DNA from 2 places in the Brevibacterium metallidurans genome. Region 2 is predicted to be linked to the other one. Evidence: riboswitches for the same ligand, from Rfam matches in the RefSeq annotation. Region 2 holds a riboswitch; the other holds the start of a gene.
The links. Region 2 has a riboswitch for thiamine pyrophosphate ahead of thiM (hydroxyethylthiazole kinase). Riboswitches for the same ligand answer to the same signal wherever they lie in the genome.
Positions count from the first base shown of each region.

Region 1: another riboswitch for thiamine pyrophosphate. It lies ahead of AACX88_RS16795 (TenA family protein); the one in region 2 lies ahead of thiM (hydroxyethylthiazole kinase).

Region 1 covers NZ_BAAAAF010000026.1:32-7,379, reverse strand. Annotated here, with positions in the region: gene AACX88_RS16825 (MFS transporter) at 1-370, shown strand, start outside; gene AACX88_RS16820 (DNA-formamidopyrimidine glycosylase family protein) at 363-1,208, opposite strand; gene AACX88_RS16815 (hypothetical protein) at 1,311-2,834, opposite strand; gene AACX88_RS16810 (HutD family protein) at 3,088-3,588, opposite strand; gene AACX88_RS16805 (VOC family protein) at 3,626-3,988, opposite strand; gene AACX88_RS16800 (ATP-grasp domain-containing protein) at 4,105-5,139, shown strand; TPP riboswitch at 5,149-5,251, shown strand; gene AACX88_RS16795 (TenA family protein) at 5,249-5,932, shown strand; gene AACX88_RS16790 (hypothetical protein) at 5,977-7,209, shown strand.
Region 2 covers NZ_BAAAAF010000003.1:144,557-151,904, reverse strand. Annotated here, with positions in the region: gene AACX88_RS05525 (cysteine desulfurase family protein) at 1-1,001, shown strand, start outside; gene AACX88_RS05520 (hypothetical protein) at 1,174-1,386, shown strand; gene AACX88_RS05515 (TenA family protein) at 1,422-2,144, opposite strand; gene thiD (bifunctional hydroxymethylpyrimidine kinase/phosphomethylpyrimidine kinase) at 2,246-3,112, opposite strand; gene thiE (thiamine phosphate synthase) at 3,109-3,807, opposite strand; gene thiM (hydroxyethylthiazole kinase) at 3,804-4,664, opposite strand; TPP riboswitch at 4,652-4,753, opposite strand; gene AACX88_RS05495 (sugar ABC transporter permease) at 4,939-6,150, opposite strand; gene AACX88_RS05490 (ATP-binding cassette domain-containing protein) at 6,147-6,962, opposite strand; gene AACX88_RS05485 (substrate-binding domain-containing protein) at 6,969-7,348, opposite strand, start outside.

The sequences.
Region 1 (7,348 bases), on a different contig from region 2:
AGCAGGAAGTGCGCGCGTGGCCGCGACTGCCCTGGCCGGGTCGGGTCTCATGTGCCTGCTCTATCCCCTACTGCCGGGGATTCCCGCGCTGCTCGTCGTCGTCCTGCTGCTGTGGGGGCTCTTCGTCGTCGCGGACTCCCCGCAGTTCTCCGAACTCGCCTCGACCTTCGCCCCCGACGACCTCACGGGCACCGGGCTGACGGCGATGAATTCGATCGGATTCGGCGTGAGCGTCATCAGCATCGTCCTCCTCCAGGGTGTGCTCACCGTGGTCGGCGAACCCGCACTGTGGCTGCTGCTGCCGGGTCCGGTGCTCGGTCTGCTCGCGATGCGGCCGCTGCTGCGGCGAGCACGGACGCACGCTACTTGAGCAGACGGTCCATGCGTCGGTCGCTCAGCCGTTTGTCGCCGGTCTGACAGCCGGGACAGTACTGGAGGGACTTGTCGGCGAACGAGACCTCGGCGATCGTCGTCCCGCACACGGGACACGTCTCCCCTGTCCTCCCGTGGACACGCAGGAGCTTCTTCTTCGCGGCCTTGACCTTCGACGGCGGCAGACCGACCAAGGCATCACGGGCCGAGGTGAGCACGGAGACCATCGCCGCATACATGGCTCCGGCGTCGACCTTCTCGGCGGTGGCGAACGGCGAGACCTTCGCGGTGTGGAGGATCTCGTCGGAGAATGCGTTGCCGATCCCGGCGATGAGCGACTGGTCCTCGAGCACCGTTTTGATCCGCGAGCGACTGCCCGCGAGCACCTCGGCGAACTCGTCGGCCGACAGATCAAGCGCGTCGGGACCGGCATGGGCGATCGCCTCGACCTCGGCGAGGTCGCGGACCAGGGAGACCGACGCGTTCTTCTTGGTCCCCGCCTCGGTGAGGTCGAACCCGGCACCCGAGGCGAGGCTCACCCGCATCCCCAACGGCCCTTTGCCCATCCGCACGGGCCCGGTCGGCACCGTATCGTGCCAGACCAGCCACCCGGCCCGGGCGAACCGGCAGACGAGGAAGAGACCCTCGAATTCGAGGATGAGCGCCTTGCCGACCCGGGTGACGCCGGTGATCTCGAGGCCGATGACGGCGTCGAGGGGCGGGTCGGCCGTGTGCAGCAGTGCGAGCTCGGCGATGTCGATGTGCGCGATGAAGTCGCCGACCACGCGGGGCCGGAGGAATTCGACGAGCGCTGAGACTTCGGGCAGTTCCGGCATTCCCCCAGTATGGCCCCTGCTCAGTCGGGCGCAAGGGCTGTGCGAACCCGGACAGCAGAACGCCGGGTGGTCGCGATGACCACCCGGCGCTGGGAGATTGTGTCAGCCCTGGCCGGCTGCGGCGCTGCCGCCTGATCCGGAACCGGATCCGCCCGAGCCGGAGCCCGACCCGCTGCCCGAGCCTGAGCCGCTCGAACCGCTGCCGCTTCCGCTTCCGCTCGAGCCTGAGCCGCTGCTGCCCGATCCGGAACCCGCGGAGCTGCTGCTGCCGGAGCCCGAGGTGCCGGAGTCGCTGCCCGAGCTGCTCGAACCGGAGGTATCCGAGTTCGTGCCGCTGGTGTCGCTGCTCGAGTTCGTGCCCTGATCGGTTCCCGTCTGGTCGCCCTGCGAATCGGAGGACGAGGACTGATCGCTCTCGCCGGTCGTCGAGGAGCTGCTGTCGCTGCCCGAGTTCTGGTTCGCGTTCTGCCCGTTCGACCCGGAGTTCGATGACCCCGAACCGCCGTCGCTGCCACCGTCCTGGGAGGTGCCGGACTCTTCGCCGCCGCCTCCGCCGGTGACCGACTTCGAGATCTCCGAGGTGCCCGGAGAGATGTCGGCTTCCGTGAGGTTCTCGGCGATGACGACACCACCGAGGCCGATGCCGAAGGCTGCCACACCGATCGCGACCGGGTAGAGCACGCGCTTGCGCTTGAGCTTCTGCCACCAGGACTTCGGTTCGTCCTCGGTCTCCGTGCCGGCGGCCGCCTCGGCCTGCGCTTCGGCTTCGTCGAGGTTGCCGAACGCGGTGTCGCTGCGATCACCCTCGACGTCGTTCGAGGTGGTGGCCGGAGTCGTGCCGTAGACGGCCGTGGCGTCTGGGTCGACAGGGTTCGGAGTGGTGGCGGGTGTCGTGCCGTAGACGGCGGTCGCATCGGGGTCGGCGGGGTTCGCGGTGCCCGGCTTCGCGGTTGCAGCGCCAGCGGCCGCAGCGGCAGCACCAGCACCGGCCGCAGCACCACCGGCGGCGAGCGGGAGCCCTGCCCCCTTCTTCACGGCCGGTGCGAGCTTCGCCCCGACCTCTTTGACCGCTTCCTTGCCCTTCTCGATGCTCTTGCTGTAGAGGCTGACGGCGATGGCGGTGACGATGCTCGCGATGCCCGCACCGATGACGGTGCCGGCGACGCCGAGCTGTCCGCCGATGACCGAGGAGGTCGCCGCGGCACCCGCGCCGGCGAGCAGCTGGGTCGCGGAGATGCCGTTGCCGCTCTTCTCCTTCTTCTCGCCCTTCTCGTCGTCGGAGTCGTCGGTCGTCTCGAGCTTCGTCGTCTCCTGCCCGAGCGCCGGAGCCACCGCGGTGGCCTCCGTGCCCGTCGGCTGAGCGCCCGTCGGCTGCGCGGCAGTCGTCGCCGCGTGCTGTGTCGCCGGCTGAGCTGTCGTTTGGGCGGCGGTGTCAGGGCGGATCGGGTTGGGTGGCATCACCGGGGTCGTCGCCGGGTGGGCGGCCGTCATCTCCTCGGTGATGAGCGGCAGGGTGTGCGACGGCTGGGTGCCGGGCGTCGGCTCCGACGACGGCGTCGATCCCGCTGCGCCGCTGCCGGCTGCGGGATCGGTCGGGTTGTGCTCGTCTCTCTGATGCGACGCCAAAGTACCTCCAAGAACGTGTGTCGTCTCCCAGTATTCTCTGCAGAGGTCCGGAGTTCCTGACCGGGGTCTCCCGATCCTGAGAACCGGCTGGACGCCAGACGTCGGACCTCACGCATGACCAGCGATGATGCCGCACCGTGTGATCGCCGGTACACGCGACTCGCACGTTTTCCCCAGGATCATGGTGTCGGTCGAATCCGACGACCGCGTCAGCCGGATCCGTGTGCAGTGCCGGTCGAATCCGTGGGCTGTGTCAGTCGAATCCGACGACGCCGAGGCGGTCGGGCAGTTCGTCACCCGTGCCGAGTTCGAGGAGGTCGAACCGTCCCCACTGCTCGTCGGAGTCGAGGGTGAGGACGAAGCGCGCGGGTCCGCTCGGTGCCGGGATCATCGTCAGGCCCTGCAGACTGCCGCCGGTCTCGACCATGAGGTTGACGGCGAAGCAAGGCTCACTCAGTTCGGTGAGGACGACCTCGGAATCGCCGGTGAAGCGCAGGGGACTGTCGGGCCCTGCCCGGTGCGGGGTGCCGGAGATCTCGAGGACCACCTCGGCGGTGGGAAGGAACGTCCGATCAACGCCGGGCAGGGAGGAGAACGGCCCGGGTCGTTCGAGGCGGGCGATGCTCAGACGCCACCGCGCACGGTCAGGGGTGAGAGCTGCGGACTCGACGAGGGAGACGAGTTCGGTCGTCTCCCCGGCACCATTGGCCCAGGCTGCGGGGGTGATGTCTGCGAAGGAGGCGATGCGGCGCATGGCCCCCATCGTAGGCGCACGGCCCTATCCCGGAGGGTCAGTTCACGCAGAGGCAGAAAGGGTGGCCGGCGGGATCGAGGAAGACGCGGAAGGTCTCGCCCGGCTGGAATTCGGCCTTCCCGGCGCCGAGTTCGAGGACCTGCGCCTCGGCGGTGTCGAGGTCGTCGACCATGACGTCGATGTGCATCTGCTGCGGATGGTCCTGGCTGGGCCAGCCCGGGGCGCGGTAGTCCTCGACCTGCTGGAAGCAGATGGGCGGCCAGGAGTCGGATGTGATCTCTGCCCACGTGCCGTCGTCGTCGACGCGGACCTGCCAGTCGAGGAGGTCGCCGTAGAACTTGGCGAGCTCACCAGCATCCGGAGCATCGAGAACGACCACGGGCTGCTTTGCGATAGCCATGGTGCAGAGTCTACGCCGGTGGACGGACACGAAGAAGGGCGGCGACGGGAATCCCGCGACCCGTAGGATTGTTGAGCAATATGCCACGCAATCCGAACCGATGACACGAGGCCTCCATGCGCACCCATCAGCTGCCCGTCGCCGACCATCCCGCGGTCTACATCATCCACGACAATCCCGAGTGGATTCCGCCCTTCGCCGAGGCGCTCGACGCCCAGGGCGTCGAGTTCGTCGAATGGCTGCTGCCGGGGTCGACGATCGACCTCTCCGCGGAGCCGCCGGAGGGGATCTTCTGGTCCCGGCTCTCGGCGTCCTCGCACACCCGCACGGACCCGCACGTCAAGGACTACGGCCGGGCCGTGCTCGCGTGGCTCGAGGCCGCCGGGCGCACGGTCGTCAGCGGCGCGGACGTCTATGAGCTCGAGGTGAGCAAGATCCGTCAGCATCGGGAGCTTGAGTCCCGCGGCTTCGACGTCCCCCGCACGGCTGCGGCGTTCGGATCCGGCGCCCTCGCCGAGGCGGCTGCCGACTTCGCTCCCCCGTTCATCACGAAGCACAACCAGGGCGGCAAGGGGCTGGGGGTGCGGCGGTTCGATGCGCAGGCCGAGCTCGATGCCGTGATCGCCGACTTCGGTCCGGGAGGGGCGAACGAGCCGATCGACGGCATCACGCTCGTCCAGGAGTACCTCCAGCCCGCCGAACCGTTCATCACTCGCGCCGAGTTCATCGGCGGACGCTTCCACTACGCGGTCGCCGTCGACGTCTCGGCCGGCTCGTTCGAACTCTGCCCTGCCGACGCGTGCGAGATCCCGGGTGCGGGCGGCGCTGGCAGTGCGCCAGGCGCGGGCGCGCCCTTCGCCCAGTTCACCCGGCGGGAGTCGATCACTGCAGAGACGCCTCTCATCGGCCGGCTCGAAGCGCTCCTGCGCGATCTCGGCATCGACTTCGCGGGGGTCGAGTTCATCGAGACCGCCGACGGCCGGCAGGTCGTCTACGACATCAACACGAACACGAACTACAACTCCGCAGTCGAGAAGGCCGAGCGAGCCGCCGGACGTCAGCCTGCGGGCGCCCGAATCGCCGAGGTCCTCGCCGACCACCTCGGCGAGGTGACCGGAGTGCCGACGGATGCCGCAGTCCCGGCGATGTGAGATAGTCTCGAACCACCACAGGGGAGCGCCGAATCCGGCGCTGAGAGTGCGCACGCAGACCCTTACACCTGATCCGGGCAATGCCGGCGGAGGAAGTTGGAGGACACGAATGATCACTGTGCCAGCAGGCGGTGCCGTCGAGGCGCTGCGCAGGTCAGCCGACGAGGATTGGGCGGCGGCCGTCGGCCACCGATTCGTCGAGGAGCTCTTCGCGGGCACCGTCCCCGACGAGGTCATGGCGACCTATCTCATCCAGGACTATCAGTTCTTCGAGGACTTCCTCGCGATGCTCGGCGCGTGTGTGGCCCATGCCGACCGGATCGAGGCGAAGCTGCGGTTCGCCCGGCAGCTCGGGTTCCTCGAAGCCGATGAGGATTCGTACTTCGTCCGCGCCTTCGCCGAGGTGAGGGTGAGTCCCGAAGACTATGCCGACCCCGTCCTGCTGGCTCCGACCGCGGGCTTCCGGGATGTCATGAAGGGGGCGGTCGCCTCGGCGTCGTACCCGGATCTCCTCGTCGTCCTCGTCATCGCCGAATGGCTCTACCTCGATTGGGGCGAGCTGGAGCGAGACATGCCCACTCGCGATGTCCACGTCGGGTGGATCGAGCTCCACCGCGGTGAGGACTTCGCCGCCTGGGTGCAGTTCCTCGTCGACGAACTCGAACGCGTCGTGCCTCGAGGGGACGACGCCGAGGCGGTCGCGACCCGGGACCGGCTGACCGCGCTGTGGGGGCGAGCCGTCGGCCTCGAGCGCGCGTTCTTCGACGAGGCGTACCGGTCTCAGCACTCGTAGACCTCGGCGGCCGCGGCACGCCCCTCCCGTGGCACGATTGACCGATGAACGATTCGCCCGCCGTCCCCGACGCCGACCGCATTCCCTTCGGAGTCTTCAGCCCGGAGATCATCGAATCCGTGCCGCCGAAGTTCTTCCCCACCATGGTGTGGGGCTACTTCGAAACGGAGGACTCGGACGGGGAGACCGGGTGGATCGAACGGACCTCGGACGGGGCGTCGTACTCGACGATCCTCGCTCAGATCTCCGGCTTCCTCGTCGAAACCGAGGCGGCGAATACGTGGGTCGACAGCGATGACGGATCTGACGAGGTAGCCGACGAGACCGCTGCGCCCATGGACCGCACCCTGTCCGATCTCAGCGGCGACGTCCTCGTCGAGGAAGCCTCGGCGGCGCTGTCCCGCCTCATGGTCTACCCGCTTCCCGACGGTCACGAACCCACTGGCCGCTACGTCGCCCTGATCTGCGACGACGACCCCTTCGAATCGGGCAACGTGGAGCTCCTCAACGAAGACGTCAGCAGCGAACTCATCGAGGGCCTGCTCCGCGTCGCGCAGACGCGCTTCGCCGAGACCCTCTCCTCCAGCCCCTTCGACGACGACGTCGATGGAGCTGACGCCGCAGACGGTTCCGAGGCGACTGCCGAGAGCGAGACCAGCACCGATTCCGAACGCACGGCTCCGGCGACCGAAGTGACCTCTGTCCTCAGCGGCGACCAGACGTCCCCTCCGATCACGACGTTCGGGCAGATCTTCGACGGCTGGGCCTTTCTTCCGCTCCCTGAAGACGTCGACGTCAGCGCCGTCTGGTCACTCGTGCTCACCACCGACTCCGAGGACGTCATCCGGTGGTACACCCGACGCACCCCGCTGCTCGATGAGAACCTCCTCGTCGGCGCCCTGTCACGGATGACGTTCGAACGCGAACTCGAACTCATCGACAGCTTCGACCAGGACGACGACGAACCCTCACGTCTGATGCGCGAGACGATCCCCGAACTCCACTCGCTCGTCCCCGACGACTCTCCCACCGGCCCGCTCGACCCCCGCGTCGCGTCTCTGGCGACGAGGTCGCTGCCGAGCACCGAGACCGCGATCGTCGCCAGCCTCCTCCTGTTCGGCACAGATGCGCTCGGATCGAGCAGCGTCGTCTGCGTCAGGGAACTGACAACGGACACCGTGGCCCTGGGGGATTCCGAAATCGACGGCTTCGAGGAACTCGGCCTCTACCGCTCCGTGCTTCGCGACATCCTCCGCAACGGCCTCGGCGAGTTCTGACCGTCCCCCGCAGCACGCTCGACACCACAGTCCCGACACCTCATGATGCTCCTATGCTCAGTCAAGCGGCATTGAGGAGAAATTTGCGATACCTGCTTGCGAACTCATCATCGCGTGATTTGCCTCGTTCGATCGTCGA
Region 2 (7,348 bases):
ACATCGTCTTCACCGGCGGGGGCACCGAGGCGGCGAATCTCGCGGTCATCGGCATGGCCCTCGGCGGGCTTCCCGACGCCACCGCATCGGCAGGGACGGATTCCGAACGCCGTCATATCGTCACTTCCCCGCTCGAGCACGAGGCGGTGCTCGCCTCGGCGGAATACCTCCGCCGACGTCACGGCTTCGCAGTCTCCTTCGTCGATGTCGAATCCGATGGGACGGTGACGCCCGAGGCGCTGCGGGCGGCGCTGCGGGAGGACACCGCGGTCGTCAGCCTCGGGTATGCGAACAACGAGATCGGCACGGTCGCCGACGTCTCGACCCTCGCCGGGGTCGCCCACTCCGTCGGTGCCCACGTCCACACCGATGCCGTGCAGGCCGCCGGCTGGCTGCCGCTGGCCGGGCTCGGCGTCGACGCGATCACACTGGCCGGGCACAAGGTCGGGGCGCCGAAGGGCATCGGGGCGGCGGCGATCCGCGCGCGGATCCCCGTCGAACCGCTCATCCACGGGGGCGGGCAGGAGTCGGGTCGGCGGTCGGGCACGGAGAACGTCGCCCTCGCCGTCGCGTTCGCCACCGCGCTTGAACTCACCGAGGCCGAACGCGTCGACGCAGCCCGGCGTGTGGCCCTGATCAGGGATGACTTCATCGCCGAGGTGCTCGCCCAGGTGCCCGGGGTGATCCTCACGGGCGCCCAGCCGACGGGCAGTGGGAGTACGCGGAATCCGAATCATGCGTCGTTCTGCTTCTCCCGCACGAGCGGGGAGGCGGTGCTGCTCGAGCTGGAGCGGCTCGGCGTGACGGCGTCGAGCGGGTCGGCGTGTGCGGTCGGGTCGGATGAGCCCTCCCATGTGCTGCTGGCGCTCGGCATCGACGCCGAGGTGGCGAAGACGAGTGTGCGCTTCACCTTTCCCGCGTCGATCACCGCCGAGCAGGGGGCGGCAGCATCAGCGGCCGTCGTCGAGGCGGCGACCCGTCTCAGCCTCGCGTTCTCCTGAGTCCTCGGGTACCTCCTGAGGCCGCGCCCGCCCCAGCCGCCGGAACCTCGCCTCCTCACCCCACGCAGTGCGCGAAAAGGCCACAGATGTGCGATTGGCCCCTTTCCACCGCGCCACTGCGGAGAGACACTGGAATCCAGGATTTCACTGCGGTTGCGAGGGGGTTTTCGTCATGGATCTGCTGATCGTCACCATCATGGGAGTCGGCTTCGCTGCGGTCGTCTTCTTCGTCGGACGAATCGCCTGCCCGCCGCGTGATCGTGTGCCGCTGACCCAGGTCGACCGGGTCATCCTCTGGACCACCCTGTGCCGCGGGTGGATGGCGCTCGGCCAGCTGGGTCCGCTCACCCGCATCGTCGACGACCGCCGCGAAGGCACAGCGTAGGAGGGTTCCCGAGCCAGGCACCCGCCCTGCGCGCCTCACACCGCGAAGACCGCGGCGTCCCAGGTCTGCATCGCGTGCGCCGAGGCCCAGAAGTGGAGTTCGTAGACGCAGGCGCGTTCGAAGGCGGCCCGCATCCGGGTCACCTCGTCCTCGGGCACCCGCTCGAGCTCCCGTTCGAGGATCGTCACGGCCTTCCTGGTCGACTCGTCGAACTCCGGGGAGTCGTAGGTCTGCACCCAGGTGCGGTACGGGTGGTTCTCGCTCATCGCCCCGGCGCGTTCGATGAGCACCTTGCCCATGTGCGCGTACACCCAGAAGCACGGCAGCACCCCGGCGACGCCCTCCCCGTAGGACCGGGTCGCCGAGGTGGCGACGAGGAAGGACACGTACCCGAGCGTCGTCGGCGAGGCTCCCAACCGGTCGTTCGCCTCGAGGTCGTTCAGCGCCTGCCCGAGACGGGCATCGGAGAGGAGCTGAGCGTGCATGTCCTCTTCGACCGTGATCGCCTCCGCCGCCGAGGTGGACCAGAACCGGGACTCGTCCCGATCCGTGGTCTTCCCCGCGAGGAAGGACATTGCCTTCGCATACCCGCTGAGGTAGATGCTGTCCTGGTTGATGTAGTTCGCGAACGCCACGGGGTCGAGGCTGCCGTCGGCGAGCTGGGTGAGGAACGGCAGCGACTCGATCTCTTCGATGAGCGGGCGCACGTGCTCCCAGAGTTCGGTGGTGTTCGGGCCGACGGCGAAGTTCGTGGTCATCAGTGAGTCTCCTCGGGTCGTAGGTGATCGTCGCAGAATGGTGCCCGCTCCGCTGAGCGGCAGCGCTCTCCGGGCGGTTCGGGGTGGATGGGCTGCCGGTCTCAGCGCCTGGTGATGTCGACCTGGTGGTCGACGGGTCCGTGCGCACCGGCGGGGTCAAGGCTGACCTGCCAGTCCGCCGCCGAGGCGAGTGCCCGGGCGAGGAAGTCCAGGCCCCGTTCGACGGCACCGCGGACCTGTTCGGGGCTCAGCCGGGAGCCGGGAGCCGCCTGCCGGAGCACGGCCGCCTCGGCGGTGATCGCCGCCGAGAGCGTGCACCCGGTGCCGTGCGTGTTCGCCGTCGCGATCCGGGGGTGCGCGAACTCGGTGATCTCACCGTCCGAGGTGACGAGGATGTCGGCGACCTCTCCGTCGCGCGCGTGCCCGCCCTTGAGCAGCACCGCCTGCGCCCCACGGGCCACGAGCTCCCGCGCCTGCTCGCGCATCTGCCCCGGAGTCTGCGCTTCGTCGACGTCGTCGCCGAGGAGGAGAGCCGCCTCGGGGAGGTTCGGGGTGATGAGGTCGGCCACCGGGAGCAGGCGGGTGCGCACGGACTCAACGGCGTCGGCTTCGAGGAGCCGGTGCCCGGAGGTCGCGACCATGACCGGGTCGACGGTGAAGAACCCTAGGTCCGAGGTCGAGGCCCGGTCGACGACGAGGTCGACGAGCGAGCGCGAACCGAGCATTCCGGTCTTCGTCGCATCGACGGGCATGTCATTGAGGACGCTGTCGAGCTCATCGGTGACGAAGTCCTCGTCGATCGGGTAGACCCGGGAGACGCCGTGCGTGTTCTGGGCGACGAGCGCGGTGATCGCCGTGGTCCCGAGCACGCCGAGGGCGGTGAACGTCTTGAGGTCGGCGTGGATGCCCGCTCCCCCGCTCGGGTCGGTGCCGGCGATCGAGAGCGCGATCGGCGGGCGCACACTCATACCGCTCCCCCGTCCCCGTAGGCGGCGAGCAGTTCGGCCGCGGCGAGTTCGGGGTCGGCGGCGCGGCAGATCGCCGAGACGACGCAGACGCCGATGAGACCCAGGCCGCGCAGGTCCGGGACGCGTGTCGCGTCGATCCCGCCGATCGCCACCGCGGGCAGTCCTGCCTGTGAGACGAGTTCGCCGAGGCGGTCCGGGCCGATCCCGGCCGGTGCGTCGGCCTTCGTCGTCGTGTCGAAGACGGGGCCGATGCCGACGAGGTCGACCGCTCCGGTGGCCCGGGCTGCGGCGAATTCGGCGTCCTCGGCGGCCGAGAGACCCACGAGCGGTGCGTCGCCGAGGAGGGCGCGCACCTCGGCGACGGGGGTGTCGGACTGGCCGACGTGGATGTGGACGTCCGTGCCCTCCTCGCGCAGACGCCCGGCGACGGCCACCCGGTCGTTGAGGAAGACGGGGACCCGGCGGTCGGTGCCGGCCACCGCCTCGGCGACGGCGGCGACGACCTCACGGGTGAGGACGAGGAACTCGGTGTCGTCGATGTCCTTGTCCCGGACCTGGACGATGCCGACCCCGCCGGCGACCGCGGAGCGCACGGTCTCGGCCACCGTCCGACCGGCCTCGGCGCACTGCGCGGAGTCGGTGACGAGGTAGAGGCGGGTGTCGATGCCGGCGAGGCGGTCGAGTGCCGCGCTCATGCCGCCGTCACCGCGACGCGGGAGCGGGCGATGCGGTCGTCGTCGGTGGTGAAGAGGGCGTCGAGGAAGTTCATGGCGTACCGGCCCGGACCCAGTGCCCCGGTCGCGGCGGCCTCACCGGCCACGGCGAAATGCGCGTGGGCGGCGACGACGGCGGTGAACCTCTCGAGCGCTCCCACGCCTGCCGGTCCGGCCTGCGAACTCGTCCCCGCCGGAGGGACCGCGGCGAGGTAGGCGGTGGTGACGGCGCCGAGCGAGCACCCGGTGCCGATGACGAGCGGCATGAACGCGTGTCCGCCGTCGATGCGGGCGACATGGTCGACCCCGTCGATGTGGGCGACGACGGCGTCACGGGCACCCGAGACGGCGACGATCGCGCCGGTCGCGCGGGCGAGGTCGGCGGCGGCGGGGAGCACGGCGTCGACTTCGTCGGTGGATTCGACTCCGCGCCCGCCGGCACCGGCGCCGGCCAGTGCCGCGATCTCCGAGGCGTTGCCGCGGATCGCGGTGGGTCCGGCGGCAGCGGCCCGGCGGATCCGGGTGGTGCGGAAATCGGCGGCACCGATGCTCACCGGGTCGAGGACCCAGGGTTTCGCATCGGCGGTGACGGCTTCGATCGCGGCGTCGGCGGCGAGGAACTGCTGGTTCGTCGCCGTGCCGAAGTTGATCAGCAGCCCGCCGGCGAGGTGGGCGAACTGTGCGGCGTCGGCGTCGTGGTCGAGCATCGCCGGAGACGCCCCGACAGCGAGCAGCACGTTCGCACTGAACTGCTGCACGACGGTGTTCGTGATGCATTGGATGAGCGGGTTCGACGCGCGCAGACGTGCGTGCGCCGACGACAGATCGAGGTCGGTCATGACGATCCCTTCGCTAGCATGGCCCAGATCAGGTTCGATGGGTGTCCTCTCAGCCCGGCGCGATTCCCCGGGCACCCCATGTCATTGCCTTCGACTGTATCAGGATCGCCGAGGCGCCGGTGACGCGGGCAGCGCACGCGTGGGCCGCGCGGTTCACGGGTCCCACCACCGCCGAGACCGCCACTTCGCGCCGAGACCGCACGTCTGGAGGTGCGGTCTCGGCGCGAACTGGCGGTCTCGGTGAATTCGAGCTGCCGTGCGCCCGCCTCGGCGACTATCCCCTGCCGACGTAGCGCTGACCGCGCCGACTGACCGCGTCGATGACGACGGCGGTGAGGAGGACGAGGGCCGTGATGATCTGCTGCGCGTCGGAGTTGAAGCCGATGAGGTAGAGGCCGTTGTTGATGGCGCCGACGACGAACGCCCCGAGCACCGCCGCCCAGGCCGTGCCGCGTCCGCCGAAGAGGGAGGTGCCGCCGATGACGGCCGCGGCGATCGCATTGAGCAGATCCTGGGTCGCCACGAGCGTCGACCCGGCGTTCGTCGTCACTCCGGCCTTGACGAAGCCGAAGAGGGCGGCGAGGACGCCGGCGGTCATGAAGACGCTGATGCGCACCCATGTCACCCGGATGCCCGCCCGCCGCGCGGCCTCGACCTTGCCGCCGACGGCGTAGATCGAACGCCCGTAGCGCGTCTTGCGCAGCACGAGGTCGATGACGATCGCGATGACCATCATGAGGAAGAACGGCAGGGCGAGACCGAAGTCCTGGTTGACGAGGATGAGGAAGCCGAAGACGATCGCCGTGAGCAGCACGATGCGGACGATGACGGCCAGCCAGCTCGCACTGTCGAGCCCCTGCGCATGGCGCCGCAGCTTCGAGTAGACGAGGCCCGCGGCGAACCCGATGACCGCGATCGCCCCGAAGACGTACGCCCAGATCGCCGGGAAGTAGTAGCTGGCGAAGTCGAAGGCGAAGGTGTCGGCCATCGAGAGGTTCTTCTGGGTGCCGAGCACGGTGAGGGTGAGCCCCGTGAACGCGAGGAGGCCGGCGAGAGTGACGACGAAGGCGGGGATGCCGACGACGGCGAAGAACCAGCCCTGGATCGCCCCGACGACGAGGCCGAGGAGCAGGATGATCGTCAGCGCGATGACCGGCGGCACGTCCTGCCGGACGACGAGCACACCGAGCACCGAGGCCGCGAGCCCGCCGAGCTGCGCGAGCGAGAGGTCGATCTCCCCGAGGAGGAGGATGAGGTTGATGCCGAGCGCGAGGATCGCCAGGTAGGCGACCTGCGTGGAGAGGTTGACGAGGTTGGCCGGGGAGAGGAAGTTGCTGTTCGCCGACTGGAAGACGACGACGATGACGATGAGCGCGAGGATGACGGGGAACGAGCCGAGCTGGCCCTCCTTGATCCGCCGGAAGAAGGTGCGCACGAACCCCTCGTCGGAGATCCGTTCGTCGGTGATGAACGAGCTGCGGGTCATCGGCGCTCACCCCTCCTCGCCGCACGCTGGGTCACGACGTTGTCGTTGGCGCCGGTGATGGCGGCGATGAGCACATCCGTGCGTTCGTCACCGGGGAAGTCCCCGGCGTCCCTGCCCAGGCGCAGCACGTGGACGCGGTCGCAGACGGCTTGGACGTCGGCCATGTTGTGGCTGACGAGGAGCACCCCGAGATCACGGTCCCGGAGGCGTTCGATGAGGTTGAGCACCTCGGCGGTCTGGGCGACTCCGAGGGCGGCGGTCGGTTCGTCGAGCATGACGATGGAGGGTTCGCCGAGGAGGGACCGGGCGATCGCGACCGTCTGCCGCTGTCCCCCGGAGAGGGCGGCGATGGGCACGCGCACGCTCGGGATCTTCGCCGAGAGACTGCGCAGGAGCTCCCACGACTTCGCCTCCATGGTCACTTCGTCGAGGACGCCGCCGCGGGTGGCCTCATGGCCGAGGAAGAGGTTGGCGACGACGTCGAGGTTCTCGCACAGGGAGAGGTCCTGGAACACCGTGGCGACCCCGGCCTTCTGGGCGTCCTTCGGTGAGGAGAACCGCTGTGGGCGCCCGCCCATGCGGATCTCGCCTTCGTCGGCGCCGTGGACGCCGGCGATGATCTTGATGAGCGTCGACTTGCCGGCGCCGTTGTCGCCGACGAGGCCGACGACCTCGCCGCGGCCGATGGTGAGGTTGATGTCGGTGAGCGCCTGGACGGCACCGAAGCGTTTGGCGATGCCGCGCAGTTCGAGCACTGGGTCCCCCGACGCCCGCCCGGAAGCGGGCGTCGGGTCATTCGTCTGGGAAGTCATCGGGGCCTATTCGATTCCGGCGTCTTGGCAGAGCTTCTTATCGATTCCCTTGCAGATGTCCGAGGCCTTGATCTGGTCGCCGACGATGTCCTTGATCGTGTCCTTCGTGACGACCTTGGCCTCGACAAAGTCGGTCGGGGTGTCCTTGTACGTCGTCGCGGCCTTCGGCTCCTCCCCTCCGGCCAGGGCGATCGCAGCCTTGGCGGCGAACTCGGCCTGCGGTGGGATCGACTTGTAGATCGTCGCGTACTGTTCGCCCTTAAGGATGTTCTGCAGGCCGTCGACCTCGGCGTCCTGGCCGGTGACGACGGGGTCCTGCTTGGCCTTCGTCGTCGCGGCGAGCACTCCGCCGGCGGTGCCGTCGTTGGCGGCGTAGATGGCGATCG